DNA from 4 places in the Kitasatospora sp. NPDC059827 genome. Region 4 is predicted to be linked to each of the others. Evidence: riboswitches for the same ligand, from Rfam matches in the RefSeq annotation. Region 4 holds a riboswitch; each other region holds the start of a gene.
What was found. Region 4 has a riboswitch for cyclic di-AMP ahead of ACFV8H_RS21280 (peptidoglycan DD-metalloendopeptidase family protein). Riboswitches for the same ligand answer to the same signal wherever they lie in the genome.
Positions count from the first base shown of each region.

Region 1: another riboswitch for cyclic di-AMP. It lies ahead of ACFV8H_RS25830 (hypothetical protein); the one in region 4 lies ahead of ACFV8H_RS21280 (peptidoglycan DD-metalloendopeptidase family protein).
Region 2: another riboswitch for cyclic di-AMP. It lies ahead of ACFV8H_RS08680 (transglycosylase family protein); the one in region 4 lies ahead of ACFV8H_RS21280 (peptidoglycan DD-metalloendopeptidase family protein).
Region 3: another riboswitch for cyclic di-AMP. It lies ahead of ACFV8H_RS16795 (transglycosylase family protein); the one in region 4 lies ahead of ACFV8H_RS21280 (peptidoglycan DD-metalloendopeptidase family protein).

Region 1 is NZ_JBHWIV010000045.1:60,070-67,199, reverse strand. It holds gene aceB (malate synthase A) at 1-1,164, opposite strand, end outside; gene ACFV8H_RS25840 (IclR family transcriptional regulator) at 1,366-2,163, shown strand; gene ACFV8H_RS25835 (hypothetical protein) at 2,335-2,937, shown strand; gene ACFV8H_RS25830 (hypothetical protein) at 3,056-4,408, opposite strand; cyclic di-AMP (ydaO/yuaA leader) riboswitch at 4,411-4,532, opposite strand; gene ACFV8H_RS25825 (MoaF N-terminal domain-containing protein) at 4,968-5,297, shown strand; gene ACFV8H_RS25820 (alpha/beta hydrolase) at 5,365-6,525, opposite strand; gene ACFV8H_RS25815 (TetR/AcrR family transcriptional regulator) at 6,829-7,130, opposite strand, start outside.
Region 2 is NZ_JBHWIV010000009.1:155,329-162,458, reverse strand. It holds gene ACFV8H_RS08705 (NAD(P)/FAD-dependent oxidoreductase) at 1-455, opposite strand, end outside; gene ACFV8H_RS08700 (exopolyphosphatase) at 884-1,825, opposite strand; partial or broken gene ACFV8H_RS08695 (DUF501 domain-containing protein) at 1,975-2,511, opposite strand; gene ACFV8H_RS08690 (septum formation initiator family protein) at 2,483-2,962, opposite strand; gene eno (phosphopyruvate hydratase) at 3,126-4,412, opposite strand; gene ACFV8H_RS08680 (transglycosylase family protein) at 4,707-5,492, opposite strand; cyclic di-AMP (ydaO/yuaA leader) riboswitch at 5,494-5,664, opposite strand; gene ACFV8H_RS08675 (cytochrome P450) at 5,874-7,130, opposite strand, start outside.
Region 3 is NZ_JBHWIV010000023.1:12,597-19,726, forward strand. It holds gene ACFV8H_RS16780 (ATP-binding protein) at 185-754, shown strand; gene ACFV8H_RS16785 (DUF397 domain-containing protein) at 1,092-1,355, opposite strand; gene ACFV8H_RS16790 (hypothetical protein) at 1,914-2,864, shown strand; cyclic di-AMP (ydaO/yuaA leader) riboswitch at 3,343-3,513, shown strand; gene ACFV8H_RS16795 (transglycosylase family protein) at 3,521-4,819, shown strand; gene ACFV8H_RS16800 (LacI family DNA-binding transcriptional regulator) at 5,056-6,075, opposite strand; gene ACFV8H_RS16805 (glycoside hydrolase family 13 protein) at 6,101-7,130, opposite strand, start outside.
Region 4 is NZ_JBHWIV010000032.1:46,678-53,807, reverse strand. It holds gene ACFV8H_RS21305 (HipA family kinase) at 1-228, shown strand, start outside; gene ACFV8H_RS21300 (DUF3037 domain-containing protein) at 225-641, shown strand; gene ACFV8H_RS21295 (MarR family winged helix-turn-helix transcriptional regulator) at 777-1,235, shown strand; gene purB (adenylosuccinate lyase) at 1,336-2,766, shown strand; gene ACFV8H_RS21285 (MFS transporter) at 2,774-4,315, opposite strand; cyclic di-AMP (ydaO/yuaA leader) riboswitch at 4,628-4,810, shown strand; gene ACFV8H_RS21280 (peptidoglycan DD-metalloendopeptidase family protein) at 4,813-5,778, shown strand; gene ACFV8H_RS21275 (DUF2470 domain-containing protein) at 6,075-6,794, opposite strand; gene ACFV8H_RS21270 (RidA family protein) at 7,001-7,130, opposite strand, start outside.

The DNA of each region.
Region 1 (7,130 bases), on a different contig from region 4:
CGGGACGAGGTCCGGGTGGGCGACCCAGGAGCCGTCGAAGCCGTTGCCGGCCTCGCGGTCCTTGTCCGCCTTGACCTTCTCCAGCGCGGCGGCGTTGACCTCCGGGTCCCTGCGGCTGGGGATGAACGCGGCCATGCCGCCGATCGCGTGGGCGCCACGCTGGTGGCAGGTCTGCACCAGCAGCCGGGTGTAGGCGGCCATGAACGGCGAGGCCATGGTGACGCTGTTGCGGTCCGGGAGGATGTAGTGCTCGCCGGCGTCGCGGAAGTTCTTGACGATCGAGAACAGGTAGTCCCAGCGCCCGGCGTTGAGGCCGGCCGCGTGGTCGCGCAGCTCGTAGAGGATCTCGTCCATCTCGAAGGCCGCGGTGATGGTCTCGATCAGCACGGTGGCCCGGACGGTGCCGTGCGGGATGCCCAACTCGGCCTGGGCGTGGGTGAACACGTCGTTCCAGAGCCGGGCCTCGAGGTGGCTCTCGGTCTTCGGCAGGTAGAAGTAGGGGCCGGAGTTGGGGTCCTCGGCGCCCTTGGCGATCAGTCGGGCCGCGTTGTGGAAGAAGTACAGGCCGAAGTCGACGAACGCGCCGGCCACCGGGACGCCGTCGACCAGCAGGTGGTTCTCGTCCAGGTGCCAGCCGCGCGGGCGGACCACGACGGTGGCGAGTTCGGCGGCGGGCTTGAGGGCGTAGGCCTTGCCGGCCGAGCTGGTGAAGTCGATCCGGCCCTCGAAGGCGTCGATCAGGTTGACCTGGCCGCTGACCACGTTCTCCCAGGTCGGGGAGGTGGCGTCCTCGAAGTCGGCGAGCCAGATCCTCGCCCCGGAGTTGAGCGCGTTGATGACCATCTTGCGGTCGGTGGGGCCGGTGATCTCGACCCGGCGGTCCCGGAGGGCGCGCGGCGCCTCGGCGACCTTCCAGTCGCCGGCCCGGACGTCGGCGGTCTCGGGGAGGAAGTCCAGCATGCCGGCGCGGGCGATCTCCGCCCGTCGGCCCTTCCGCCTGGCCAGGAGCTCCTGTCGGCGGCCCTCGAAGGCACGATGCAGGCCCACCACGAAGGCGACCGCCTCCGGGGTGAGCACCTCCTCGGCCCGATGGACGCGCGGTCCGGCGACAGTGACGACCGGAGCGGCGGGGGAGGCGCCGACGGGCCCCTGAGCTGCAGCCATGAGCAGGACACTCCTAAGACGGTTGAGCCTGGCGAAGGGAGCTCCGGTGGGAACTTCCTCGGGAACTTCCTCGATCGTTACCCGCCTGTCGGCGGGTTCGATTCTGTAAGGTGGAGACTAGTTTCCGCGATACAGAATTTCAACGGTTTGTTGAAGAGGTCGCCGGGACTCTACTCCTCCCCGACAGCGAAGGGAACGCCGGTGGTTGCGACCCCCGACACAGCATCGACGACAGGCGCCGACCGCGCGAGCGGCGGCGTGCAGTCCGTCGAGCGCGCCTTCCAACTCCTGGAGGCGCTGGCCGACTCGGGCGGCGTGGCCACCCTCAGTGAGCTCTCCACCAGCTCCGGCCTCCCGATGCCGACCATCCACCGACTGGTTCGTACCCTCGTCCAGCAGGGCTATGTCCGCCAGGACACCGCCCGCCGCTACACCCTCGGCCCCCGGCTGATCCGGCTCGGCGAGACCGCCGGCCGCCTGCTCGGCAGCTGGGCCCGCCCGTACCTGGCCGAGCTCATGGAGGCCACCGGCGAGACCGCCAACCTGGCGGTGCTGGAGGGCGGCGAGGTGGTGTACGTCGGGCAGGTGCAGTCCCGGCGCTCGATGCGGATGTTCACAGAGGTCGGACGGCGGGTCCAGCCGCACTGCACGGGCGTCGGCAAGGCGCTGCTCGCCCAGCTCCCCGAGGACGAGGCACGCGCGGTCCTGGGCCCCAACCCGCTGCCCGCGCACACCGAGTACACCCTCACCGACCCGCAGGAGCTGATGGACCAGCTCGCCGAGGCGCGCGAGCGCGGGTACGTGGTCGACGACCAGGAGCAGGAGATCGGCGTCCGCTGCATCGCCCTCGCCGTCCCGGGCGCGCCGACGCCCACCGCGCTGTCCGTCTCCGGCCCGGAGGCCCGGATCCGGGCGCTGGAGGAGCAGGCGGGGGCGTCCGCACTGGTGCCGGTGATGCACCAGATCGCGGCCCGACTGGGGCAGGTCCTGGCACCCTGACGATCCGTCAACCCACCTCAGGCGAAGGCTAGATACGACGAGGGCCGGCGCCCGCCGTTCGAGTGGCGGTGGGCGAGTTGCGCCGCTGCCGCGGCCACGGCTCGGACACCCTGGTGCGGACGCGGCCCGCGACGGTGCGGGCCGCCTGAGCACGGGAACAGGGTGAACGGCGTGGAGCAGCACGGTGCGCGGGGCGGCACGGGGCGCAGGAGGTTCGGCCGGGCCGGATTGCTGGCGGCGGTGACGGCGGGCTGCGCGGTGGCCTCACTGGCCGCCGGGCCCTCCTGGGCGGTGCGGCATCCGGTGCCGCGACCGGATCTGGGCGTCGTCGCGCCGGGCGCGCCCGAGGCGTCCATCCTGCCCGCCGTGGCCGCCAGGCCGTCCGACTCCGACCTGGAGGTGGTCCGGCTCGACCCGGATCCCGCGCCGTCCGGCGGCACCACCACCGTCAATGCCCTCATCGCCAACCGGGGCCCGGACACCACCGCCTCGCCCTTCACGGTGGTGGTCACCCTGCCGAAGGGCGTCGCCCCCGAGGGCCCGTACTTCCCCGAGGACTGCGAGGTCGCGGAGCACGGCCGGCAGGTGCGCTGCGTCTTCGGCCCTGGACTGAAGGAGGGGCGCACCAGGACCGCCCTCGTCCCGGTCTACCTCTCCCCCGACCTGCCGCTGGGCACGCTCGGCGGCGGCTCGGTCGAGGTGCACAGCGTGGACGACCGGGACAAGGGGAACAACCGGCAGCCATTCGACATCAGGGTCGTCGAGACGGCCTAAGGCTCACGAACCGGATCGCCCCACCGGTCATCGGCCGCCGGCGAGCGGCTGCCGGACGTCCGATGACCAGTGGGGCGGGCTCGTGGTGACCGGTACACGTGGTTACCGGTGGCCGTGGTTACCGGTAGACGCGGACGTAGTCGGCGGCCATGGTGATCGGGGTGTTCCCCTGCGGCGCCGGGTGGTACTTGCCGGCGCTCACCGAGAGGTTGAGGATCAGGTACGCCGAGAAGTTGGCCCCGACGCCCTTGCCGTCCGAGAACACCTTGACGCCGTTGACGTACCAGTCCACCGAGTTGGCGCCGTAGTAGGTGCCGATGGTCACCCACTGGTCGGTGCCGACGGCGCTCGCGTCGGTGTAGTAGTCGGGGTTGCCGGGGTTGACGTGGTTGGTCAGCTCCAGCAGGTTCGGGTTGTCGGGGTGGTACTCGAAGGAGTCGATCTCCCCGTTGCCGTTCTTCCAGGTCCACAGGGCGGGCCAGGCGCCGGTGCCGGCGGGCAGCTTGACCCGGGTCTCGGCGTAGTCGCCGGTCTTGACCTGGAAGCCCTCGGCCGAGCCCTCGGTGGTCAGGAAGCCGGTGTTCCAGGACTGCTTGCCGTTCTCCAGCGTCGGCCCGCCCGGGGTGGCCGTGAAGGTGGCGACGCCGTTCGCGACGGTGACGTTGTTCTTGTTCAGCCAGTCGAGCTTGTTGTCGTCCGGGTTGTGGTTCCCGTACTTGTAGGAGGTGCTCTTGTCGCCGACCCAGCGCTGGCCCCAGTTGATCGGGCCGTTGAACTCGTCGGACCAGGTCAGCGACTTGCCGGCGATCGGGGAGGACGGCGCGGGGGTCGTCGGGGTGGCCGTGGCGGTGGGGGTCGGCGTCGCGGTCGGGGTCGCAGTCGCGGTCGGAGTTACGGTGGGCTTCGCCGTCGGGGTCGCGGTCGCCGTCGGGGACGCGGTCGCCGTCGGGGTCGCGGTCGCCGTCGGGGACGGGGTCGGGGACGGGGTCGGCGTGGGCGTACCCGTGGCCGAGACCACCAGCTGCTGCGAAGGCAGGTTGTGCCAGGCGCCGCCGAGGTCCTGCCAGAAGCCGAACTGGGTGTACGTCCCGGCGGCCAGGGTGCGGGCGGCGCTGGTGTAGGTGAGTCCGCCGGGGCAGATCTGCACGTTGCTCGCGTTGCCAGGGAAGTCCAGGTTGGTGCCGCGCGCGTCACGGACGCCGACGCCGACGGTCTTGGCGGTGAAGCAGGACGAGGAGTGCAGGGCCAGCGAGGCGGTGCCGGCCCTGCCGGCGATCATGGTGGCGGGGGCGAGCCGGTCCTGGGTGACGGTCGGGCCGGTGGCGGCCTGGGCGCCGGAGACGGACGGCAGGCCGAGCAGGCCGGCGCCGGTGATGGCGAGCGCCCCGGTCGTGGCGAGGGCGGTGTTGCGGCCGCGGTGGGACGGACGGGCGTGGCGGGGCGCGCGACGGCGCCGGGCAGGCTGGTGCATGGGGATCCTCTGCCACGCCTGCGAGGTGAGCTGTCGGATTCGGGCTGCAGTTGCCCGGCCGCCTGTGGAGCGGCTTCACCCCTAGCCACGCCCCGCACGCTGGTGCGTACGGGCCGGGCGCTGACCTTGGTTCCCCCGCTCCCGTCCGCTGTGGTGCTCGGGTACTCGCCGGCGGGTGGACGGGACTCGGCGTCCCGGCGGCGGGGTCCGCGACAGCGGACGACGACTGCAGGCTAGGCAGGCCGTCCGTGGACGGACAACCTGATCAAGCAGGTTGTCGCGCAGCTCACAGTGGTGTCGATCAACGACGCTGCGTGGCGGCCGAGTTGATCACTGGAGCAGACTCCGGCCCACGGTCCCGCCGGGCCCGCCCGGGTCGCCGGTCGCACACGGTGCGCGGCGCGGCGGTGGCGGACCGTGCGTGACCGCCGTGGCGTGGAGCCGCCCGAGTCCGCCCCATCGGATAAATTGGAGCCCTGGGATTTTCCGCGGTGCACAAGAGCACCGGCCGGAGCCGTACGACCCGTCCCCCGTTCCAGAGAAGAGGTTCCGCCCCACCATGACCGCGCCCCTGCCCGCCTTCGCCGGCCGTACCTACGTCTTCCGGGCCGACAACGGCGCGGCCTTCCGCAACTCCTACTCGGCCGACGGCACCCGGCTGCGCTGGGAGGGCCTCGGTGAGTCGGCGGGCCAGTGGGAGGACGTGCGGCTGCACGTCGCCGAGGTCGCGCCGGAGATCTACTTCATCAGCTGGACGGAACAGAGCGGGATCACCGTCAGTCACGTGATGGACCTCAACGCGCTGACCGTACGGGCCTTCTGGACCTTCGAGGGCGAGGGCGGCCGGGTCGGCCAGCTGCACACCGGGACGCTGGAGCGGGTCGCCTGACCGGCGCCGGAATGGACCGAACCCCCGGGAGCCTCCGGGGGTTCGGTGCGTTCCGCGGGCGGCGCCGTCAGACGGTCTGGCCCGGGTGGCCCGGCTGGTTCGGGACCTTGAGGTGCTGGGACAGCCACTCCAGCGAGGACGGCAGCAGGGCGCTCCAGGTCTCGAAGTTGTGGCCGCCGTTCTCGAGCATGCTGTAGGAGACCTTCATCGGGCTCCTCGCGGCGTCGATGAACGCCTCGGTGTCGTGCTTGTAGTTGCCGTCGCCCTTCTTGGTGCCGGCAAGCAGCACGGAGACGTCCGGCTGCGGCAGGTTCTTCAACCGCCACATCAGGTCGGCCTCGTCGCGGCGCTGCCTGCTGCCGCCGAAGAGGTCGCCGGTGGTCGGGTCGTCGGCCGCCTCGTAGTACCCGGACAGGGACACGGCGGTCGGGAAGACGTCCGGGTGGCGCATGGCCAGCTTGAGCGCGCAGTAGCCACCGGTGGAGTTGCCCATGAAGGCCCAGGCCCGGGGGTCGGCCGAGACCCGGTAGCTGGCCTGGATCGCCGACGGGACGTCCTTGGTGAAGTACGTGTCGGACTGGGCGCCGCCCGGGATGTCCTCGCACTCGGTGTCCTGCGGCAGGGCGGGCGAGGGGCGCATCAGGACCATGACGGTCGGCTGCATCCGGCCCTCCTGCAGCAGCTTGAGCGCGGCGCCCGGGTAGTTGAAGCGGGTGATCAGGTTCTCGGCGATTCCTGGGAATCCGGTGCTGACGATCACGGCCGGGAACTGCTTCTGCGCGTACTCGGGCTGGAAGTACTGCGGTGGCAGGTAGACGAAGCCCTCGGTCGACAGCCGGCTCTCCTTGCCGTCGATCCGGACCTTGCGGATCTCGCCGGACTGGCTGGGCTCACGGCCCATCGCGCCGCCGCCCTTGACCGACGCCTGGCCTATGGTCTCGACCAGCAGTCGGCCGGAGGCGTCCGCCTTGTTGTGGATGACGACCGGGCCGGTGCTGCCCGTGCCCATCAGGTCGTCCCAACTGCTGTAGAAGGCGAAGTAGTTGTTCGCCACCAGCCCCAGCGCGGCGAGCACCGCCAGCTGGGTCGCGAGCAGCGCGCCGATCCGGCCGAGCACCGCCTGCCAGCTCTTCCGGGCGAGTCTGGGCCAGAGCCAGACCGTGCCGACCATCACCACGACCGCCATCAGCACGGCCAGTGCCAGCACCTTGTGGCTCGTCAGACCCATGTTCCAGTTGCTCCCACGCCTCGAACTCCCGCCCCTCCGCTCAGGGACATCCGAGGAGGTCACCCCGGTTCCCCCACCGGGGCGCGCGCACCAACCCTAGCGGGAGCTGGGAGGAAGCTGATCGGGGGCTGTGGGCAGGCGGCGAACAGATGACAGAGTTCAACTTTCAGATAACAGATAACAGCGAACGGATAACAGATAACAGATTTCGAAAGTTGTTCTCTGTCATCTGTTCGCCGCCTTCTGTTATCCGTCACCTGTTAGCTGTCACCTGCTCGCCGTCACCTGCTCACCGCCGGGTCGCTACTCCCCCGCCGGCCGGGCCCACAGGCGCAGCCCCGCCGTGAGTTCACGCATGCAGCGGGCGCCGAGGTCCTGCGGGGAGCCGGAGCCGGTGACGGCGGCATCGGAGCCGGCCCACTGCTCCAGGGCCACCCGGATCGCCGCCGTGGCCGCGGCCGCGGCCAGCCGGACCTCCAGCGGATCGGCGCCGTCCGGACAGCGGGCGGCCAGTACGCCCCGCAGCCGCGCCTCCGACCCGGCGTGGACCCGCTGCCAGGTGCCGTCCAGCCGCGGGTCGCGCAGCAGGTCGCGGGTCCAGTGCA
Region 2 (7,130 bases), on a different contig from region 4:
GCCTTGTCGAGCTGGGCCATGACGTGGTTGCGGAGGCCGATGGCCTCCTCGACCGTCTTCATGCCGATGCCGTTCTCCGCCAGACCCGGGATCGGGAAGGTGCGGGAGACCGAGCCGGTCGCGACGACCAGGTACTCGAAGGGCAGCTCGTAGCTGTCGCCGGCCGCCGGCTGGATGGTCGCGACCTTGCGGGCGTGGTCGATGCCGGTGACGGACCCGGTCAGCACCTCCGCCTGCTTGAGGGTCTTGCGCAGCGGCGCGACGAGGTTGCGGGGCGCGACGTTGCCGCCGGCCGCCTCGGGGAGGAAGGGCAGGTACGTCATGTACGACCGCGGGTCGACGACCGTGACGGTCGCTTCGCCGTAGCGCATCTTCTTGAGGATGCGCATCGCGGCATACAGGCCGACGTAACCACCGCCGACAATGAGGATGCGAGGACGCTCCGTGGTGCTCATATCCGAAAGTATCCAGCACCGTCCGGAGCAGCCTTCGTGAGCCCGGTCACAAGCTCATGGACACCCCGTGCTACACTGCGCGCCCACAAAATCCGGCCCGACGCACCGGCTCACGGGCCCCGGGAGCCCCTCGCGAGCGTGCGCCGGAGCACGACCCGGCTGAGCAGCAACGATCCGTACAGCGCCCGGGTTCCCGCTCGTGATTTCGATTTTCAAACCCTGAACGAGGCCTGACCTGCGATCCAAGGGGCCGTACGACCGAAGGGCCTTCGGTCTCACAATTCGGGCGTAGCGGGCCACGGGGTGCGACGAAAGACTGGATCGCCATGTGAAGAAATTCACGAAGGTTCTCGCACGCACCCGGGCGCGCCCCGGCCCCGGCACCCCGAAAGGGGCGCCGGGGCCGGTGGGGTAAGGCCTGCGGACGGTCAGGAGGCCGTACTCCAGGCGATGCCGTCCAGGATGTCGTGCTCGCTCACGACCACCTCGGCGGCGCCGGTGCGGTCCATGATCTCCAGCAGTTCCAGCGCGCCCGCCGCGATCACGTCCACCCGGCCCGGGTGCATCGACGGGATGGCCGCGCGCTCGGCGTGGGTGGCGGCCAGCAGCTCGCGGGCGATCTCGGCGACCCGCTCGCGGCTGATCCGGGAGTGGTGGATCCGCTCCGACTGGTAGGCGGGCAGGTCCTGGGCGATCGCGGACACCGTGGTGACCGTCCCGGCCAGGCCCACCAGGGTGGCCGCACCGGTCAGCGGGACGACCTCCTCGGCCTTGTCCAGCTCGGCCCGCACGTGCGCCCGGGCCTGCGCGATCTGCTCCGGCGAGGGCAGCTCGGCGCCGTCGAAGTGCCGCTCGGTCAGCCGCACGCAGCCGATGTCCACCGAGCGCGCCGCCTGGACCTGCGCCCCGCCGAGCACGAACTCGGTGGAGCCGCCGCCCAGGTCGAAGACCAGGTAGGGGGCGGGGAAGGGCCCGCCGGCCAGCTCCTTGGTGGCGCCGACGAAGGACAGGTGCGCCTCCTCCTCGCCGCTCACCACCTCCGGCTCGACGCCCAGGATGTCGCGCACGCCCTTGACGTACTCGTCGCTGTTCTCGGCGTCCCGGGAGGCGCTGGTGGCGACGAAGCGGGTGCGCTCCGGGCCGACGCCGAAGCCCGCGATGACTTCCCGGTACTCGCGGCAGGCGGCGAAGGTGCGCTCCAGCGCGTCCGGGTGCAGCCGGCCGGTGCGGTCCACGCCCTGGCCCAGCCGGTTGATGATCATGCGGCGGTCGAGGTCGGTGATCTCGCCCGTCTCCGGGTCCAGGTCGGCGACCAGCAGCCGGATCGAGTTGGTGCCGCAGTCGATCGCGGCCACGCGGGTCGTGCTCACTCGGACTCCTGCTCCGCCGTCGCGTCCTGCCCCGCCGTGCCGTCCTCGGCTGCGAGCTTCTTCGCGGCCCGCTCGGCGGTCTTCTGCTGCTTGGCCGCGATCACGGCCTCGTGGTCCTGGTCCTTGGCACGGTTGCGCAGCACCCGGTCACCGGCCGCCTCGACCTCCGCCGGGGAGACGCACGGGCCCTTGGCCCACCAGTCCTCCAGCATGCCGATCGCCTCGTCGCCGAGCGGGTTGACGCCCTCTCCGGCCGCCAGCGAGTGGCCGACCAGCACGTGCAGGCACTTCACCCGGTCCGGCATGCCGCCGGCGCTCGGGAAGCCCTCCAGCACCTCGATCGCGTCGCGCCGGGCGATGTAGTCCTCGTGCGCCTTCTGGTAGGCGGCGGCCAGCTCCGGGTCCTCGGCGAGCCGAGCCGTCTGGTCCTTCATCACGCCCTCCGCCTCCAGGGTGCCGATCAGCGAGGCGGCCTTGGGGCAGGTCAGGTAGTACAGCGTCGGGAACGGCGTGCCGTCCGGCAGCCGGGGGGCCGTCTCCACGACGTCGGGGTTGCCGCAGGGGCAGCGGTGCGCCACACCGCGCAGGCCGCGCGGCACCCGGCCGAGCTGGGCGGCGATGGCCGCGACGTCGGCGTCGGAGACGGCGGGGTGGTTCTCAGTGGTCATGGGGGGTGGGGTCTCCAACGGAGGACGGGGGGAGCGGACGGGGTGCGGCGGGGGCCAGCGCGACGGTGTCGGCGGCGTCCACCGAGTCCCAGATGCTGGTGTACCAGGGCTTGTCGGCCTTCGCCGGGCCGGCGGCCGCGTCGGCGGCGGTGGCCGAACCGGCCGGCGCGGAGGGCCGGGCGGCCGGACCGGCCGGGTCCACCGCGATGTACGGGGTCTCCCCCGGCACCGCGTAGTGCAGCCGGGCGCGGGCCTGCGCCTTGACGTACTCCGGGTCCTGCCAGCGCGCCTTGTCCCGGCGCAGCTGGTCGACCTGCTGGCGCGCGTGGTCGGCCTTCGCCCGCTGGGCGGAGATCTCGGCGCGCTGGGAGATGAACTGCCGCGTGGGGTAGGCCAGGATCGCCACCAGCGAGCAGAGCACCAGGACGAGGACGGTCGCCCGGCTCGTGAACCGAGGCCGGGCCGCCAAGCCCGGGATCCTCCAGCCAGCCATCTCCCGTATCCCCTCCTGGTCGCGACGGTGCCCCGCCGTCCACCCTACGGGGTGAGCGGCGGGGCACCGGTCAGGCGTGCGCTACCGGGGGCCTCGGGCCCCCGGGATCAGGGCCGGACGCCGCCCGGCCCGGGCGCGCTCAGCCCTCGTGCTTGAACCGCGGGAAGGCGCCGCGGCCGGCGTACTCGGCGGCGTCGTCGAGGATCTCCTCGATGCGCAGCAGCTGGTTGTACTTGGCGACGCGCTCGGAGCGGGCCGGGGCACCGGTCTTGATCTGGCCGCAGTTGGTGGCGACGGCCAGGTCGGCGATGGTGACGTCCTCGGTCTCGCCGGAGCGGTGCGACATCATGCAGCGGTAGCCGTTGCGCTGGGCCAGCTCGACGGCGTCCAGGGTCTCGGTCAGCGAGCCGATCTGGTTCACCTTCACCAGCAGCGCGTTGGCGGTGCCGGTCTCGATGCCCTTGGCCAGGCGGGCCGGGTTGGTGACGAACAGGTCGTCGCCGACCAGCTGGACCTTGTCGCCCAGCTTGACGGTCATGGCCTTCCAGCCGTCCCAGTCCGACTCGTCCAGCGGGTCCTCGATGGAGACCAGCGGGTAGGAGGCGACCAGCTCGGCGTAGTACTCGATGAGCTCGGCGGCCGACAGGGCCTTGCCCTCGAACTGGTAGGCGCCGTCCTGGAAGAACTCGGAGGCGGCGACGTCCAGGGCCAGCGCGATGTCGCGGCCGGGCACGTAGCCGGCCTTCTGGATGGCCTCGGTGATGAGGTCCAGGGCCTCGCGGTTGCTGTCCAGGTTCGGCGCGAAGCCGCCCTCGTCGCCGAGGCCGGTGGACAGGCCGCGCTCCTTCAGCACGCCCTTGAGGGTGTGGTAGACCTCGACGCCCCAGCGGACGGCCTCGGAGAAGGACTCCGCGCCGATCGGAGCGATCATGAACTCCTGGATGTCGACGTTGGAGTCCGCGTGCGAGCCGCCGTTGAGGATGTTCATCATCGGGACCGGCAGGACGTGGGCGTTCGGGCCGCCCAGGTAGCGGAACAGCGGCAGGTCGCTGGCCTCGGAGGCGGCGTGCGCGACGGCCAGCGAGACGCCCAGGATGGCGTTGGCGCCGAGCGAGGACTTGTCCGGGGTGGCGTCCAGGTCGAGCATGGCCTGGTCGATCAGGCGCTGCTCGGTGGCGTCGTAGCCGACCAGCTCGGGGCCGATCTGCTCGATGACGGCCAGGACGGCCTTCTCCACGCCCTTGCCGAAGTAGCGGTTCTTGTCGCCGTCGCGCAGTTCGAGCGCCTCGAAGGCGCCGGTCGAGGCACCCGACGGAACAGCGGCACGACCCGTGCTGCCGTCGTCGAGGCCGACCTCGACCTCGACCGTGGGGTTGCCGCGGGAGTCGAGGATTTCACGGGCTACGACGACATCGATGGACGGCACGAAGCATCTCCTTGCGGAAGCAGGGTCCGGCTGCGGGTGGTGCTGTCGGCCGGACGATTGCGGAGTCGTTACGACCAGAGCCTAACCGCCCGGGCTCCCGGGGCCACGTCGGCCCGGGCTGCGTCTCACCGTGTGGCCCGGCTACCCACCGGTAGTTCACCTGCTCGTCCCGGTGCGTCCCACCGGTGCGTCCCACCGGGGCGTCCCACCGGGGCGGGCGAACGCGGACGTAGGGGGCCGCCGGGCGCGGCCCCCTACGTGTCCAGCGTGTCGTTCGCCGTGGAACGGTCCGGCTCAGCCCAGGTGCAGGACCTGGCCGGGCACGATCATGTCCGGGTTGCCGCCGACCGTGGTGCGGTTGCCGTCGTAGAGCGCCTGCCAGCCGCCGGACACGCCCTGGGCGGTGGCGATGCCCGACAGGGTGTCACCGTCCCGGACGGTGTAGTCGTGGCCGGTCGTGGCGGCCGGGGCCTGGGCGGCCCGCGGGGCGGCGTGCTTGGGGGCGTACTGCTGCGCCGACGGGGCGGCGGGCTGCTCGGCCTGCTTCGGCGCGGCGTGCTTCGGCGCGTACTGCTGGACCGGCTTCGGCTGGGCGGGCTTGGCGGCGGCCTTGGGGGCCTGCTGCTTGGGCGCCTGCTGCTTCTGGGCCTGCTGCTTCTGCGGCTTGGCGTCCGAGGAGGTGTCCACCTCGGCCGGGGCGCCGCCCTTGCTCAGGCCCGCCTTCTGGGAGCAGACCGGCCAGGCGCCGGGGCCCTGCGAGGCGAGGACCTTCTCGGCGACGGCGATCTGCTGCCCCTTGCTGGCCTGGTTGGCCTGCGCCGCGTACGCGGTGCCGCCGTACGCCTTCCAGGTGCTGGGGGTGAACTGGAGGCCGCCGGAGAAGCCGTTGCCGGTGTTGATGCTCCAGTTGCCGCCGCTCTCGCACTGGGCGACGGAGTCCCAGACGGAGGCCGGGGCGGCGGAGGCGCCGGTGGCGGAGAGGAGCGGCAGTGCGAGTCCGACGCCGGCCACACCGGCGACGGCGATGGCCTTCTCGGCCTGGGTGCGACGGCGATGACGGCCGGTTCCAACGAACAGCATGAAGGTCCCTCTCCGCACGCCTGCGAGGTGAGCTGTCGGGTTCGGACCGGGAGGTGGCCCGGCCGCCGTCTGCGGAATCGACTCCGCGCGGGCGGCTTCACCCCAAGCCGTGGAGGAACGGCAACAAACCTGGTTCCCCCGCCCCTGCCCAGGGTTCTGGTCGGTTTCCCGTGACGCGGCGGGCAGGATTCGGCGTCCGCGCACGAGGTCCGCAGCTGCGAACTCCACGGAGACTAGACAGATCCTCAGACGAATCACAAGCTCATATCACCGACATCACACAAGAATTACGGCCCGTGTTCGATCGCCTACCAACGGCGGGGCTTTGTCCGGTTTGATGGCTGTTCACACCACCCTCGGTGGCCGGTTCCGGATGCTTCGTCAGCGTGTCGTGGCCTCAGGACGACTGTGCGGCGACCGGGGCTCCGGACTGAATTCGACCGGAAGTTCGCGCAATCCACGCATGATCAGGCCACCCCGCCAGCGCAGATTCTCCGGGCTTTCGGCCAGTCGCAGATCCGGCAGCCGGGAAAGCAGCGTGGCCAGCGCGGACCGCCCCTCCAGCCGGGCCAGCGGAGCTCCGATGCAGTAGTGGATGCCGTGCCCGAACCCCAGGTGCGGGTTGTCGCTCCGGGCCAGGTCGAGGGTGTTCTCGTCGGAGAACCTGGCCGGATCGCGGTCCGCCGCCGCCAGCACCACCAGCACCGGATCCCCGACCGGGATCTCCACCCCGCCGATGGTCAGCGCACTGGTCGCGAACCGCCAGGTCGCCAGCTCCACCGGCCCGTCGTAGCGCAGGAGTTCCTCGATCCCGGTCTCCAGCAGCGCGGTCTCGCCGCGGGCCACCGACTCCTGCAGCAGGGCCCGCTGCCCGGGATTGCGCAGCAGCGCGTACGTCCCGTTGCCGATCAGGTTCACCGTCGTCTCGAACCCGGCGAAGAGGAGGATGAAGGCCATCGCGGCGGCCTCGTTCTCGGTCAGGTGCTCGCCGTGGTCGCTCGCCCGGATCAGGCCGGAGATCAGGTCGTCCCCGAGGTCCGCCCGCTTGCGGTGGATCAGCTCCAGCAGGTATGCGCGGATCTGCTTCACCGCCCGCCCCACGCCGCCGCGTTGGCCACCGCCGTGGCCCGGCTTCGTGTGTCGCAGCATCATTCCGGCCCAGTCCCGGAAGTCGTCCTGGTCCTCGGAGGGAACGCCGAGCATGTCGCAGATCGCGTAGATGGGGAGCGGGAACGCGAACTCGTGGATCAGGTCCGCCGAACCGCGCTGCGCGAAGCCGTCGATCAGCCGGTCGGTGAGCTGCTGCACCCGCGGCTCGAACTCCGCCACCCGGCGCGGCGTGAACGCCTTCGACACCAGGCGGCGCAGCCGGGTGTGGTCCGGCGGGTCGATGTTCAGCAGGTGGGTCATCAGGTCCGCCTGCCGCTCCCCCGGGATGCCCACCCGGCCGGTGCGGTGCGCCTGCCCGCTGTGGTGCGCCGGGTTCTTCGAGAGCCGGCCGTCCGCGAGCGCCTGCCGGGCGTCCGCGTAGCGCGTCACCAGCCAGGCCTCCACCCCGCTCGGCAGCGTGGTGCGGTGCACCGGGGCGTGCTCGCGCAGCCAGGCGTAGGCGGGGTACGGGTCGGCGGCGAACTCCCA
Region 3 (7,130 bases), on a different contig from region 4:
GGGCTCCGCGTCGACCCCACGCGCGACTCCGTGCACCGGCCCGACGGCGTCCCCCGCGCCATCGGGCGTTCGAGTGCGCGCGCGCCTGGTCGAGGGGGCGGCCGAGCGGCCGAGCGAGTCGGAGGTGACCGGCATGACCCCGGCGGGTCCAGCCGTGTCCGCCCCCTTATGGGAGGAGCTCTTCATGAGCACCGGTACGGCTTTGGCAGTTGACCCCCATGTGGTCACCTGTACGCTCGCTCCTCGCTTCGAAGCCGTGAGAACCGCACGCGACTTCGCCCGGGCCTCGCTCCAGCGCTGGGGCCTGATGGAGCTGTTCGACGACGTCGCCCTGGTGGCCTCGGAACTCGTGACCAACGCGCTCCGGCATGCGATCGGCGCACGGCCCGACCCCTCGGGCGGCGCCCTGGGCGAGTACGACTTTCCCATACAGCCGACCCCGGAAGGGCGGCTGCCGATCCGAATAAGCCTGGTGCACCGCGCCCCCCAGGTGGTCTGCGCGGTGAGCGACCCGAGCAGTGCCGGCCCGGTGGCCCGGGAGGCGGACTTCGTCGCCGAATCGGGCCGCGGACTGCACCTGGTGGAGTCGTTCAGCCGCTCCTGGGGCTGGCACCCGCTGGGCAGCGGCAAGGTGGTCTGGGCCGTGTTCGAGGCGGAGACCGGCTGCGGCAACGGACTGGACGCCACCCTGCTCGACGGCACCGCGCCGGCCGGCCGGGTCGAGATCGGTGGACGGCACCGGCGCTCGGCCTAGGGCCCGCCTCGTGGCCCAGGCCGGCCGAGGAACGACCCGGGAGGACCACACCCCGGGGCCTCCGGCCCGCCCGCGCGCCGGGCCGGGACGTGACCCGGGCACCGAAGGCGGCTGCCCGCTCCTGGCGCTCCGGGCCCGCAGCACCGGCACCAGTGCCGGTGGGAGCATCCGCGGCAGTACCCGCAGTACCCGCGCCACCCCGGCAGGCCCCGCCGGACGGTCCGCCACGGGACCGCTCACGCGCGCACCGGGCCACCGCTCCCGGGCCCGGACAAAGACAAAGGCCGTCGTGGTGTCAGCACCCACGACGGCCCCCCGATGGTGGAGCAGCGGCCGGTCAGACCGCGAGGTGGTCGAACTCCCCGTCCTTGGCACCCAGCAGCAGGGCCGCGATCTCGGCCCGGGTGTAGATGAGCGCCGGGCCGTCCGGGAAGCGCGAGTTGCGCATCGCCACGTCGCCGCCCGGCAGGGCCGCGAACTCGACGCAGTTTCCCTGGGAGTTGCTGTGCCGGCTCTTCTGCCAGACCACCCCCGTGAGGTCGGCGGCGGCCATCCCGTTGTGGGCGTGGTCGGAACCGTGCGTGTCCTGCGAGTCGTGCATAGAAGTCTCCCGAAGAGCTCCGGAGTTGTCGTCCAGCGCGGCGCCCCGGCACCCGCCGAACGAACGGACCGGCCCCGTACCGGCCCGGCACAACGCCTCACTTGACGCGATGATAGCCGCAGTGCACGTGCATCAGCACGGGACATTGCAGGTGCACGCGGCTTTTCGACGGTCGCCGCGAACTCTTCACGGACCCTTCTCCTGACGGTACGTAAACGGACATAGACGACTGAATCGACGGTTCGTCCATAACCGGCCGTGAGCGGTTCCCCGCTGAATGTTGATCTTCGAATGCCGGGAGTCGCCCTCCCGTGACCCTCCGTCAGCCCGCCCGGAGGCTGTGAGACATCTCACGCGACTGCGGTGCAACGCGCCACCCCGCGGGACACGTCAGGGCAACTGAGGGGCTCCGTACGGGGCTTGGGCGAGGAATGTCCGGATTGTGGGCAATCGCCCCGGACCGGAGCGGCCGGGACACGACCTCCGCACCGCGACCACCCGAAGCCCGCACGGCAGCCGACTGCAGGCCTGACGGGCAGATGTCCTACGATCTCCGGCATGAGCACCGCAGCCATCCCGGGCGCGCCACTGCCCGTCCGCACTCCAGGTTCCCGTGCGCGGGGGCGCCACCGCCGCCCCGAGCGCCCCGAGATCCGCACCGGCTCGCCGGCCCTGGTGCTCGCCGTACCCGCGACCGCGGGGCCCGAGTCCCGTTCGGTCGTCGAGGAACTGCTCTCGATCGTCCGCAGCGAGCACACCGGCGTCCAGGCCGCGGTCGGCTACCTCCCGGCCGCCGACGCCGCGGCCGCGGACCCGCAGGAGCGCACCGTCGCGGAGCTGCTGGAGGCGGCCGCCGAGGCCGGACTGCCGACGCCCGTCGTGGTGCCGCTGGTCCCGGGCCCGCACGACTTCCTGACCGGGCTTCACGCCCTCGCCGCCCAGTACGGCGCGACCGTCACCGACGCGCTGGGCCCGCACCCGCTGCTGGCCGAGGCCGTCCACGTCCGGCTGTCCGAGGCCGGGCTGGCGCGGGCCGACCGGGCCCGGCTGTTCGCCATCGCGACCGCCGCGGACGGCGTGGTCCTGACCACCGTCGGCGGCGAGGACGCGGCCGCCGCGGCCGGGATCACCGGCGTGCTGCTGGCCGCCCGACTGGCCGTGCCGGTCGTCGCCGCCGCGCTCGACGTGCCCGGCTCGGTCGCCGCCGCCGTCGGCCACCTCCGGGAGACCGGCTCCGAGCGCCCGGCCCTGGCCCCGCTCGTCATCGGCCCGGAGGCGGACCCGGAGCTGCTCGCCACGGCCGCCGAGGAGACCGGCTGCCCGTCGGCCGCGCCGCTGGGCGCCTACCCGACGGTCGGCCAGCTGATCGCCTCCACCTACCTGGCCGCCCTGCCGGTGCCGACGGCGGAGGAGCTCGCCGAGGCCGAGGCGGAGGCCGCGGCCACCGTCGGGGCCGGGGAGGGCTCCCGACGCGCCCACGCGGCCGCCGAAGGGCCCGTGGAGGGCTAGCACGACCCGCTGAACGCCCGTCGGCCGCCACCGGCGGACCCGCACCACTGAAAGGGCTCGGAACGACCTCGTTCCGGGCCCTTTCGCCGTGTTCCGATTCACCCCGCTGGTGCGCTAAGCGGGCAATGCGACGCAATGTCCGTTTCCGGTTCATTTGTCGATGGATATCCGATGGCCGGCGGGCGCGTTCCCCGGCGCGCGATTCACGACCGCTCCCCCGCAGCCCTGGCGCGCGCCCTTTGCGCCCCAATGCTCCGTCATCTCTTTTCTGAGACGGAGCCAGTTATGAGAATCCACCGCGATATTGCCGGAAAACGATCATTTACGATCATGAATAACGGGCCATTCGGCGTTTCTCACTAAACCGTGATGCGCATCACAGATATTTGCAGTTTTAACTTAAGTCTGCTTAACGTGCTCCCCGTTCGTGACCACACGGACCCAGTTCATCCGCGACGCCGAGTCCTGCCGTCGGATGTCCTGGCAAGCGCGAAATCGCATCACGGCAGGAGCGGGGGAACCACAGGTAAGTCGCCCCGGACCGTTTTCCGGAACGGTCCAGGGCTAGGGGTGAAGCCGCGCCCACAGCGCGGCCGGGCAACTCCAGCCCGAATCCGACAGCTCACCTCGCAGGCGTGGGAGAGGACCGCGTCTTCATGCTGCCTTCCAACGGCAACCGCCTGTCCAGCCGCACCCGTCGCGTGATCGCCGCCCTCGGCGTCGCCGGCGTCGGCCTCACCGTCCCCTGCCTCACCACCGGCACCGCGAACGCCGCCTCCGTCGCCACCTGGGACAAGGTCGCCCAGTGCGAGAGCAGCGGCAACTGGAGCATCAACACCGGCAACGGCTTCTACGGCGGCCTCCAGTTCACCTCCAGCACCTGGGCCGCCTTCGGCGGCACCAGCTACGCCCCGCAGGCCGACCAGGCCACCAAGGACCAGCAGATCTCCGTCGCCGAGAAGGTCCTCGCCTCGCAGGGCCCCGGCGCCTGGCCGGTCTGCTCCGTCCAGGCCGGTCTGACCAAGGGCGGCGCCGCGCCCACCGTCGACACCTCCGCCGGCTCCACCGCGGCCAAGCCCGCCGCGAAGCCCGCCGCCAAGCCGGCCGCCCCGAGCAAGCCGGCCGCGAAGCCCGCCGCCCCCGCGCAGGACCAGGCCTCCGACGACGCCGCGGCCGCCTCCGCCCAGTCCGCCAACAGCACCTGGGCCCAGAAGCGCCAGGCGCAGGCCCAGGCCGGCGGCTACACCGTCGTCGACGGCGACTGGCTGTCCTCGATCGCCGACAAGCACAACGTCCAGGGCGGCTGGCAGCGGCTGTACGACCTCAACCGCAGCACCCTGACCGAGGGCCCGGACACCATCTACCCGGGCCAGCAGCTGACCTTCGGTGACGGCACCTCGGCCCAGGCCGACGGCTCCGCCGCCAAGTCCGGCTCGGACTTCACCTGGTTCGACCGCTCGCAGAAGGCCGGCCAGGCCTCGAACGGCGGTGCCGTGAACGCCAAGCCGACCGCCCAGAGCAAGCCGTCCGCCACCAAGCCCGCGTCGAAGCCCGCCGCCCAGGCGCAGACCCCGGCCCCGGCCCCGGCCGCCTCCGGCAGCATGGCCGCCGCGGTCTCCTTCGCCCAGTCGAAGGTCGGCCAGGCGTACGTCTACGGCGGCACCGGCAACGGCGGCTGGGACTGCTCCGGCCTGACCCAGGCCGCGCTGCGCGCCGCGGGCATCAACATCCCGCGCGTCGCCGCCGACCAGGCCGCCGCCAGCACCCACGTCTCGCTGGACAGCCTGCAGCCGGGCGACCTGCTGTTCTGGTCCAACAACGGCCAGGACTCCGGCGTCTACCACGTCGCCATCTACATCGGCAACGGCCAGTACGTCGAGGCCGCCAACCCGAGCTCGGGCGTCCGTCTCCAGACCGTCGCCAACTGGGCCCCGGACTTCGCCGGCCGGGTCTGAGCGACCAAGGACCGCGCGGCCGCCGACGGCTGACGCCGGAGCCCCGGGAAGAGCATGCGCTCCTCCCGGGGCTCCGGCGTGCCCGTACGCCCAGGGGGCCGACCGACCACAGGCCGACCGGACCCGCCGATCTGACGGATCCGGACCGCCCCCGGGCGCCGCACGCCGACGGGCCCCGGAGAGCAACCGCCCTCCGGGGCCCGTCGGTCGGCCCGGTCCGCCCGGACCACCCGTTCTCAGCGCGCGCAGGCCCCGGTGGACCCGCGCATCACCAGCTCCGGCTGGAACATGAACTCCCCGCGCTGGGCGGAGTTCCCGCCGACCTCCTCCAGCAGCGCGTCCACCGCCGCCGTCGCCATCGCCTCGACCGGCTGGCGGATGGTGGTCAACGGCGGCTCGGTGAAGGCGATCAGCGGCGAGTCGTCGAAGCCGACCACCGAGACGTCCTGCGGCACCGACAGCCCGCGCTGGCGCACCGCCCGGATCGCGCCGAGCGCCATCATGTCGCTGCCGCAGACGATCGCCGTACAGCCCTTGTCGAGCAGGGCGCCGGCCGCCGCGTGCCCGCCCTCCACGCTGAACAGCGTGTGGTGGACGAGGTCCTCGGCCTCCTCCCGGCTGCGCCCGAGCACCTCGCACATCGCCGCCGTGAAGCCCTCGATCTTGCGCAGCACCGGCACGTACCGCCGCTGCCCGACCGCCAGGCCGATCCGCTCGTGCCCGAGCTCGGCCAGGTGCTGGACGGCCATCCACATCGCGGAGCGGTCGTCCGGCGAGATGAACGGCGCGTCGATCTTCTCGCTGTAGCCGTTGATCAGCACGAACGGCACCCCGCGCCCGGACAGCCGGGCGTAGCGGTCGTGGTCGGCCGTGGAGTCGGCGTGCAGCCCGGAGACGAAGACGATGCCCGCCACCCCCCGGTCGACCAGCATCTCGACCAGTTCGTCCTCGGTGGACCCGCCGGGCGTCTGGGTGCACAGCACCGGGGTGAACCCGTGCCGGCTCAGCACCTGCTCGATCACCTGGGCCAGCGCGGGGAAGATCGGGTTGCTCAACTCCGGTGTGATCAGCCCGATCAGGCCCGCACTGCGCTGGCGCAGCCGGGTCGGCCGCTCGTAGCCGAGCACGTCGAGCGCCGCCAGGACGGTCTGCCTGGTGGCCGCGGAGACGTTCGCCTTGCCGTTGAGCACGCGGGAGACGGTGGCTTCGCTGACCCCCGCCTGCGCCGCGATGTCTGAGAGTCGCGCCGTAGTCACGGGCCCAGAGCCTATTGCACCCACGTCAGACCGCCCACCAGCCGGTGCTGTCCGGTGCGAGCACGGTCTCGCCGCCGTCCACCCCGAGTTCGGTCGAGGAGAGCAGCAGTCGGCCGGGGGCGGGTATCCGCACCGGCTCGCCGGTGGTGTTCACCGTGCAGACGAAGGAGCCGCGCCGGAAGGCGAGGGTGCCCTCGGGGGCGTCCAGCCACTGGACCCCGGTGCCGGCGCCGAGGTCGGGCTGCGCCCGGCGCACGGCCAGCGCGCTGCGGTAGAGCTCCAGGGTGGAGGACGGGTCGCCGGTCTGCGCCTCGACGCTCAGCCCGGCCCACTCGGCGGGCTGCGGCAGCCAGGACGGCCCGCCGGCGGCCGGTCCGAAGCCGTACGGGGCCTCGGTGCCGGACCACGGGATCGGCACCCGGCAGCCGTCGCGGTAGCCGTCCTGGCCGGCCTGGCGGAAGAAGGACGGGTCCTGGCGGACCTCGTCGGGCAGGTCGGTGACGTCCGGCAGGCCGAGCTCCTCGCCCTGGTAGACGTACGCGGAGCCGGGCAGCGCGAGCATCAGCAGGGTGGCGGCGCGGGCCCGGCGCAGGCCGAGCGCGCGGTCGCCGGGGGTGCGGATCTGGGTGCCGAGGCCGGGCTCGTTGGCGAACCGGGTGGCGTGCCGGGTGACGTCGTGGTTGGACAGCACCCAGGTGGTGGGGGCGTCGACCGGGCGCATCGAGTCGAGCGAGAGGTCGATCACCTCGCGCAGCGCGGTGGCGTCCCAGTCGGTGCCCAGGTACTGGAAGTTGAAGGCCTGGTGCAGCTCGTCGGGGCGGACGTAGTTGGCGGTGCGCTGGACGGTCGGGGTCCAGGCCTCGGCGACGCCGATCCGCTGCCCCGGGTACTCGTCGAGGATCCGGCGCCAGCTGCGGTAGATCTCGTGCACGCCGTCCTGGTCGAAGAACGGCATGACGTCGTTGCCGAGCAGCTTGAGCTGGTCGGAGCCGCCGAGGTCGGGCAGGCCGGGGGCCTTGACCAGGCCGTGGGCGACGTCGATCCGGAAGCCGTCC
Region 4 (7,130 bases):
TCCGACCACGCGCTGCTGCGCGCCCGGCCGGACCTGGCGGCGGCCGACAAGGCACTCGCGCCGATCGCGGAGGAGGCCGTCGAGGCGGCGGTGGCGCAGATTCCCGAGGTGTGGCTGGTGGACGAGTTCGGCTTCGACTCGCCCGAGGACGTACGCGCCGCGTACCGCGCCCAGCTGACCGGGCGACTGGCCGGTCCGCGGGACTGGCTGCCGGAGGTGTCCGCATGACCGGGCCGCTGTCGGCCGCGCTGCCGGCCGTCGTGGAGCTGCACGACTACGAGTACGCCGTGATCCGGGCGGTGCCGCGGGTCGAGCGGGGTGAGTGCGTGAACGTCGGGGTGCTGCTGTACTGCCGGCAGAGCGCCCACCTGGCCGCGCGGACCCACCTGGACCAGGCCCGGCTGCTGGCGCTGGACCCGGTCGCGGACGTGCAGGGGGTGCGCCGGGCGTTGCAGGGGATCGAGGCGGTCTGCCTGGGCGGGCCGCAGGCCGGTCCGGCGGCCTCGGACAGCCCCGGGCAGCGGTTCCGCTGGCTGACGGCGCCGCGCAGCGCGGTCGTCCAGCCGGGGCCGGTGCACACCGGGCTGACCGCGGACCCGGAGGTCGAGCTGCGGCGGCTGTTCGACCAGCTGGTGCTCTGATCCTGCCGGTCCGGGCCTGTGCCTCCTGTCCCTCGTGTCCCTTGTGCCCCGAACGGGGGTACTGTGAGGCGGCTCGCCGACGTTTGCCGTGGTCAAAGCTTGAGTTAGTGAAGCACTCGGCCGTACGCTGACCCCATGGGTTCGATCTCGACGACGACCGTACCGACCAACGCCGAGCTGATGGAGGCGTTGGCCGCCGTCGGTGCCGCGTACTTCCAGGACTTCGCGGCGGCCGCGGCCCGGCACGGGCTGTCCTCCTCCCAGGCCAAGGCGCTGGGCTCGGTGCAGGAGCCGGTGCCGATGCGCGCGCTGGCCGGGCGACTGGGCTGCGACGCGTCGAACGTGACCGGGATCGTGGACCGGCTGGAGACGCTGGGCCTGGCCAACCGGGAGGCGGCCGCCGGTGACCGCCGGGTGAAGATCGTGGTGATCACGGCCGAGGGCCGGGAGATCCTCAACCGGATCCGCGGCGAGATGGCCCGCACCCACCAGGCCTTCTCGGCGATGACCGACGAGCAGCGGATCGCCCTGCACTCGATCTGCGGGCAGGTCCTCCCGGTGCTGACCGGCCGGACGGGCGCCGCGCCTCAGTAGCGACCGCAGGGCCCGCCCGTCGGGCCCGCCGGCCGGGTCGGTGCGGCCTCGCGCCATCCGCCGACGTTCGGCGTGACCTCGGCTGTTAGGCTTGCGAAGCGTGAGCGCGAAGCCCCAGATCCCCAATGTCCTGGCCTCCCGGTACGCCTCGGCGACCCTGGCCCAGCTGTGGTCCCCCGAGCACAAGGTGGTCCTCGAGCGCCACCTGTGGCTCGCCGTCCTGAAGGCCCAGCAGGACCTCGGCGTCGAGGTGCCCGCGAATGCCGTCGCCGACTACGAGCGGGTGGTCGACCAGGTCGACCTCGGCTCGATCGCCGCCCGTGAGCGGGTCACCCGCCACGACGTGAAGGCGCGGATCGAGGAGTTCAGCGAGCTCGCCGGCCACGAGCAGATCCACAAGGGCATGACGTCCCGGGACCTGACCGAGAACGTCGAGCAGCTGCAGATCCGCCAGTCCCTGGAGCACGTCCGGGACCGTACGGTCGCCGTCCTGGTGCGCCTGGCCAAGCTGTCCGCCCAGCACTCCGAGCTGGTCATGGCCGGCCGGTCGCACAACGTGGCCGCGCAGGCCACCACCCTGGGCAAGCGCTTCGCGTCGATCACCGACGAGCTGCTGGTCGCCTTCCGCCGTCTGGAGGAGCTGATCGCCCGCTACCCGCTGCGCGGGATCAAGGGCCCGGTCGGCACCGCCCAGGACATGCTGGACCTGCTCGGCGGCGACACCGAGAAGCTGGCGGAGCTGGAGCGCCGGGTCGCCGGCCACCTCGGCTTCGACCACGTGCTGACCAGCGTCGGCCAGGTCTACCCGCGCTCGCTGGACTTCGAGGTGCTCACCGCCCTCGTCCAGCTGGCCGCCGCGCCGTCCAGCCTGGCCAAGACCATCCGCCTGATGGCCGGCCACGAGCTGGTCACGGAGGGCTTCAAGGAGGGCCAGGTCGGCTCCTCCGCGATGCCGCACAAGATGAACACCCGCTCCTGCGAGCGCGTCAACGGCCTGGCCGTCATCCTGCGCGGTTACGCGTCGATGACCGGCGAGCTGGCCGGCGACCAGTGGAACGAGGGCGACGTCTCCTGCTCCGTGGTGCGCCGGGTCGCGCTGCCGGACGCCTTCTTCGCCTTCGACGGCCTGCTGGAGACCTTCCTCACCGTCCTGGACGAGTTCGGCGCCTTCCCGGCCGTGGTCGAGGCCGAGCTGGACCGCTACCTGCCGTTCCTGGCCACGACCAAGGTGCTGATGGGCGCGGTGCGTGCGGGCGTCGGCCGGGAGACCGGCCACGAGGTCATCAAGGAGCACGCCGTCGCCTCGGCGCTGGCGATGCGCGCCGGTGCCCGGGAGAACGAGCTGCTGGACCGTCTCGCCGCCGACGAGCGGATCCCGCTGGACCGGGCCGGGCTGGACGCGCTGCTCGCCGACCGGCTGTCCTTCACCGGTGCGGCCGGGGCGCAGGTCGCCGAGGTCGTCCGCCAGGTGGAGGCCGTCGCGGCGGCCTACCCGGAGGCGGCCAAGTACGCCCCCGGCGACATCCTCTGACGTAGCGTCAGCTGTCCGACGAGGGCCCTGCCGCCGATCCGGTGGCGGGGCCCTCGTGCGTCCGGGGGCGGCCCGGGTCGAGCGGCGGGGTGGTGGTGGCGCACGGCCAGTCGCAGTTCGGCTCGGCCACCGGGTGCTCCTCCTCCGGCGCCAGCACGTTGCCCCGGACGGTGGCGAAGGCGATCAGCCCGCCGGCGACCAGCAGCCCCGCGCAGATCAGCATCGCGGTGTGGAAGGCGGAGTCCACCGCGGAGGGCACCCGGTAGGCGTCGCCGCTCAGTCCGGCCAGGGCCGGCAGGGCGGCGACCGCGAGCAGGCCGGCCGCGCGGGCGGCGGCGTTGTTGACGCCGCTGGCGATGCCCGCGTGCCGCACCTCGACGGCGGCCAGCACGGTGGCGGTCAGCGGGGCGACCAGCAGCGTCATCCCGGAGCCCATCACCGCGACCGCGGGCAGCACGTCCGCCCAGTAGGAGGAGCCGGGGCCGGTGCGCAGCATCAGCAGCACCCCGGCGGCGCACAGCAGCGGGCCGACGGTGAGCGGGACGCGCGGGCCGATCCGCTTGCCGAGCCGCCCGGCGCGTGCGGACAGGGTCAGCATCAGCACCGTGATCGGCACCAGGGCGAAGCCGGAGACCAGCGGGGAGAAGCCCGAGACGATCTGCAGCTGCACCACCAGCAGGAAGAACACCCCGCTGAAGGCCGCGTAGACGCAGAGGGTGACCAGGTTCACGGCGGTGAACAGCCGGGAGGAGAACAGGCCGAGCGGCAGCATCGGGTCGGGCGTGCGCCGCTCGACGGCCACGAAGGCGGCGGCCAGCAGCAGGCCGATCGCACCGGTGACCCAGACGACGGCGGACAGTCCCTCCCCGGCGGCGGTGAGCGCGTAGGTGACGGCGCCGAGCGCGAGGGCGGCGAGCAGGGCGCCGGGTACGTCGAAGCGGCCGGTGGCGGACTCGTCCCGGCTCTCCGGGACGTAACGGGAGGTCACCGCGATTACGGCCGCGGCCAGCGGCAGGTTCAGCAGGAAGATCCAGCGCCAGCCCGGGCCGTCCACCAGCCAGCCGCCGAGGAAGGGGCCGACGGCCGCCGACACCCCGCCCAGGCCGGACCAGAGGCCGACCGCCGCCGAGCGGTCGTCCGGGTGGAAGACCGCCTGGAGCATGGCGAGCGAGCCCGGGGTGAGCAGCGCGCCGCCGATGCCCTGGACGGCACGGGCGGCGATCAGCACATGGATGGTCGGGGCCGCGGCGCAGGCCGCGGAGGCGACGGCGAACCAGACCACGCCGATCAGGAAGACCCGGCGCCGTCCGTAGCGGTCGCCGAGGGCGCCGCCGAGCAGGATCAGGCCGGCCAGGGTGAGCAGATAGGCGTTCAGGGTCCATTGCAGGGAGGCGAGGGAGGCGCCGAGGTCGGCGCCGATCCGGGGCAGGGCGACGTTGACGACGGTGCCGTCGAGCATCGCCATGCTGGAGCCGAGCACTGTCGCGAGGAGTACCCAGCGGCCCTGCGCGGTGCCCAGGCGCAGAGTGCCGGCTTGAGAGGTGGCCACGGGCCGAATCCTGCGCCCGCCGGGGCGCACGTGACAAGGGTCACCGGGTGGTGTGTCGGTCGGTGGCGGTGCGTGAACGGACGGTCGCACGGGGGTGGTACCGGCGGCGCAGGGTGGTGGATCAGTGGCACCGGGTGAATGGATCGTGCACGGAGTGTGCAAGGGATCATTCGGAGGGTGACGGGGCCGCGGGGGTTGTTGCCGATTCAAGAGATCGACATTGCTTCACCCGAACGGATGAGTTTTAGTTCAGCGACCGCCCGGCCAGTCCGGACGGATCCACCGGGTGGAACGCCGAGTCCTGCCGCTGCCCGGTGGCTCGCACCGAACTCTGTACGGCAGGAGCGGGGGACCCACAGGTAAGTCGCCGGACCGGAGTTCGCGCCTTTTCGGGCGCGGACCACCAGGGCCGGCTTGGGGTGAAGCCGCACATGCGGCCGGGCAACTCCAGCCCGAACCCGACAGCTCACCTCGCAGGCGTCGGAGAGGAAAATTCCATGCCTGCACAGGCTCGTCGTATCGCCCTGCCCCGTGCCGCCCGCATCGGCATCGCCACCGCCGTCACCGGGGCCTCGTTCGTCCTGCCGCTCGTGACCGCGATGAGCGCCCAGGCGCACACCGCCCCGGCGGCCACCACCGCCCCGGCCGCTTCCCGGGCCGCCGCTCCGGCTGCCGCCCCGGCCGCCCAGCAGAGCTACCGCGTCGTCAGCGGTGACACCCTGTCGAAGATCGCCGACGCCAAGAACGTCGAGGGCGGCTGGCACGCGCTGTACGAGCAGAACCGCTCGGTGGTCGGCGCCGACCCGAACCTGATCTTCCCCGGTCAGCAGCTGGCCCTCGCCGGTCACGCCGCCGCCCCGGCGAAGCCCGCTGCCCCGGCGAAGCCCGCCGCTCCGGCGAAGTCCGCCGCTCCGGTCACCCAGGACGCCTCCGCTGCCGCGGACTCCCAGGTGCAGGTCCGGACCGAGGCCGCCAAGCCCGGCGCCCAGGTGCAGACCCAGGTTCAGACCGCCGCCCCGGCCCAGGCCGTGACCGCCGCCCCGGTCGCCGCCACCTCCGGCTACGTCGCCCCGCTCGCCAACCCCGTGCTGGGCGAGGCCTACGGCGTGGCCGGCTCGATGTGGGCCTCCGGCCACCACACCGGCCAGGACTTCGTCGCCTCCACCGGCACCCCGCTGCGCGCCGTCGCCAACGGTGTCGTGGTGAAGGCCGGCAGCGACGGCGCCTACGGCAACGAGGTCGAGATCAAGCTCGCCGACGGCAAGTACGCCCAGTACGCGCACCTGTCCTCGATCGGCGTGAGCGTCGGTCAGACCGTCACCGCCGGCCAGCAGCTCGGCCTCTCCGGTGCGACCGGCAACGTGACCGGCCCGCACCTGCACTTCGAGATCCGTACCGGTTCCGAGTACGGCTCGGACATCGACCCGGTCGCCTACCTGCGGGCGCACGGCGTCGCGCTCTGACTCTCCGGGTCCTTCCGCAGGAACGTGTGAACCACCGCTGGTGCGGGGCGAATCGACGCCCGGGATGGTCATGTCGGGTGACCGCTCGACCGGGTGATCGCCGCACCGGTGGACCTGGGCGCGGGACACGCCCAAGGCCGGCCCGGCCGTACGGGACAACCTCTCGTACGGCCGGTCCGGCCGCTGCCGTTTTCCGTGCGTCGTTTTCGAGCCCTCGGTGCTCGGCCGAACGCGCCGAGGGGGGTGGGGAGTTCGGGGGCGGACGCCGACTGCGCCGACTGCGCCGACTGCGGCGGTCAGGGGCGGCGGGCCGGGAGGCCGTGTTCGGCGGCGGCCATCAGGTCGTGCATCCGGTGGCCGAAGTCCTCGGTGTCGCGGGCGGGTTCGGGGAAGACCAGGCGGACGTCGCGGTGGCCGTGCGAGTGGTCCAGGCGCAGCACCAGGCCGTGGCGGTCCAGGGCGAGCGGGCGGACGGCCGGGCCGTGGGTGAGCAGTGCCGGGTCGAGCAGCCGGGTGAGCAGGTCGAGGGCGTCGGCGTGGTCGTCGGCCAGGTGGGTGAGCAGGGCGGCCTCGTGACGGGCCAGCGGGTCGGGGGCGGCGAGGGAGAGGTCGGCGGCGGTGAGCGCGCCGGTGCCGTACGGGGTGGCGAGGACGGCGTGGGCGACGTCGACCCGCAGGTGGACGCTGAGGCCGTCGTCGGCGAGGTGGGCCAGGTGCAGCCGGCCGGCCAGGGTGAGTCGGCCGCGGATGCGGTCGCGGACCGCCACGGGGGAGACGTCGGTGACGTCGAGCACGACGGCCAGTCCGTCGGTGGTGGCGGCGAGGGCCGCGACGAGCGGGGCGTCCAGCGGGGCGCGCAGGCGCAGCCGGGAGCCGTGGACGGAGACCGGGGTGTCCAGGTCGTGGTGCTCGCCGAGGGCGCGGACGGTGAGCGAGGAGGTCGCGTTGAGCAGGCTGCGGACCCGCTCGGCGGTGGTGGGCTCGGGCACCTCGGCGTCACCGGCGGTGATGCTCATGAACGGACCTCCTGTTGGTTAGGTGAGGCTAACCTAATGTCCCCCTGGGGGTGTGGCAAGTGGGCAAGCGGGCGGGTGGTGGCGTGGCGGGGTGCGGATGCGCCGAGGGCCCGGACGCGTGGGTGGCGTCCGGGCCCTCGGGGTGTCGCGGCGGCGGGTCGGGCGCTCGGGCGCTCAGGCCGTCAGGCGGTCGGGCCGCCAAGTGGTCAGGCGATGACGGCCTGGGCGTCGATCTCCACCAGCATCGGCTCCTGCGGCAGTTCGACGAAGATCGTGGTGCGGCACGGCTTCACCCCGCCGGGCTTGACGTTCTCCTCGATGAACTCGGCGTAGACC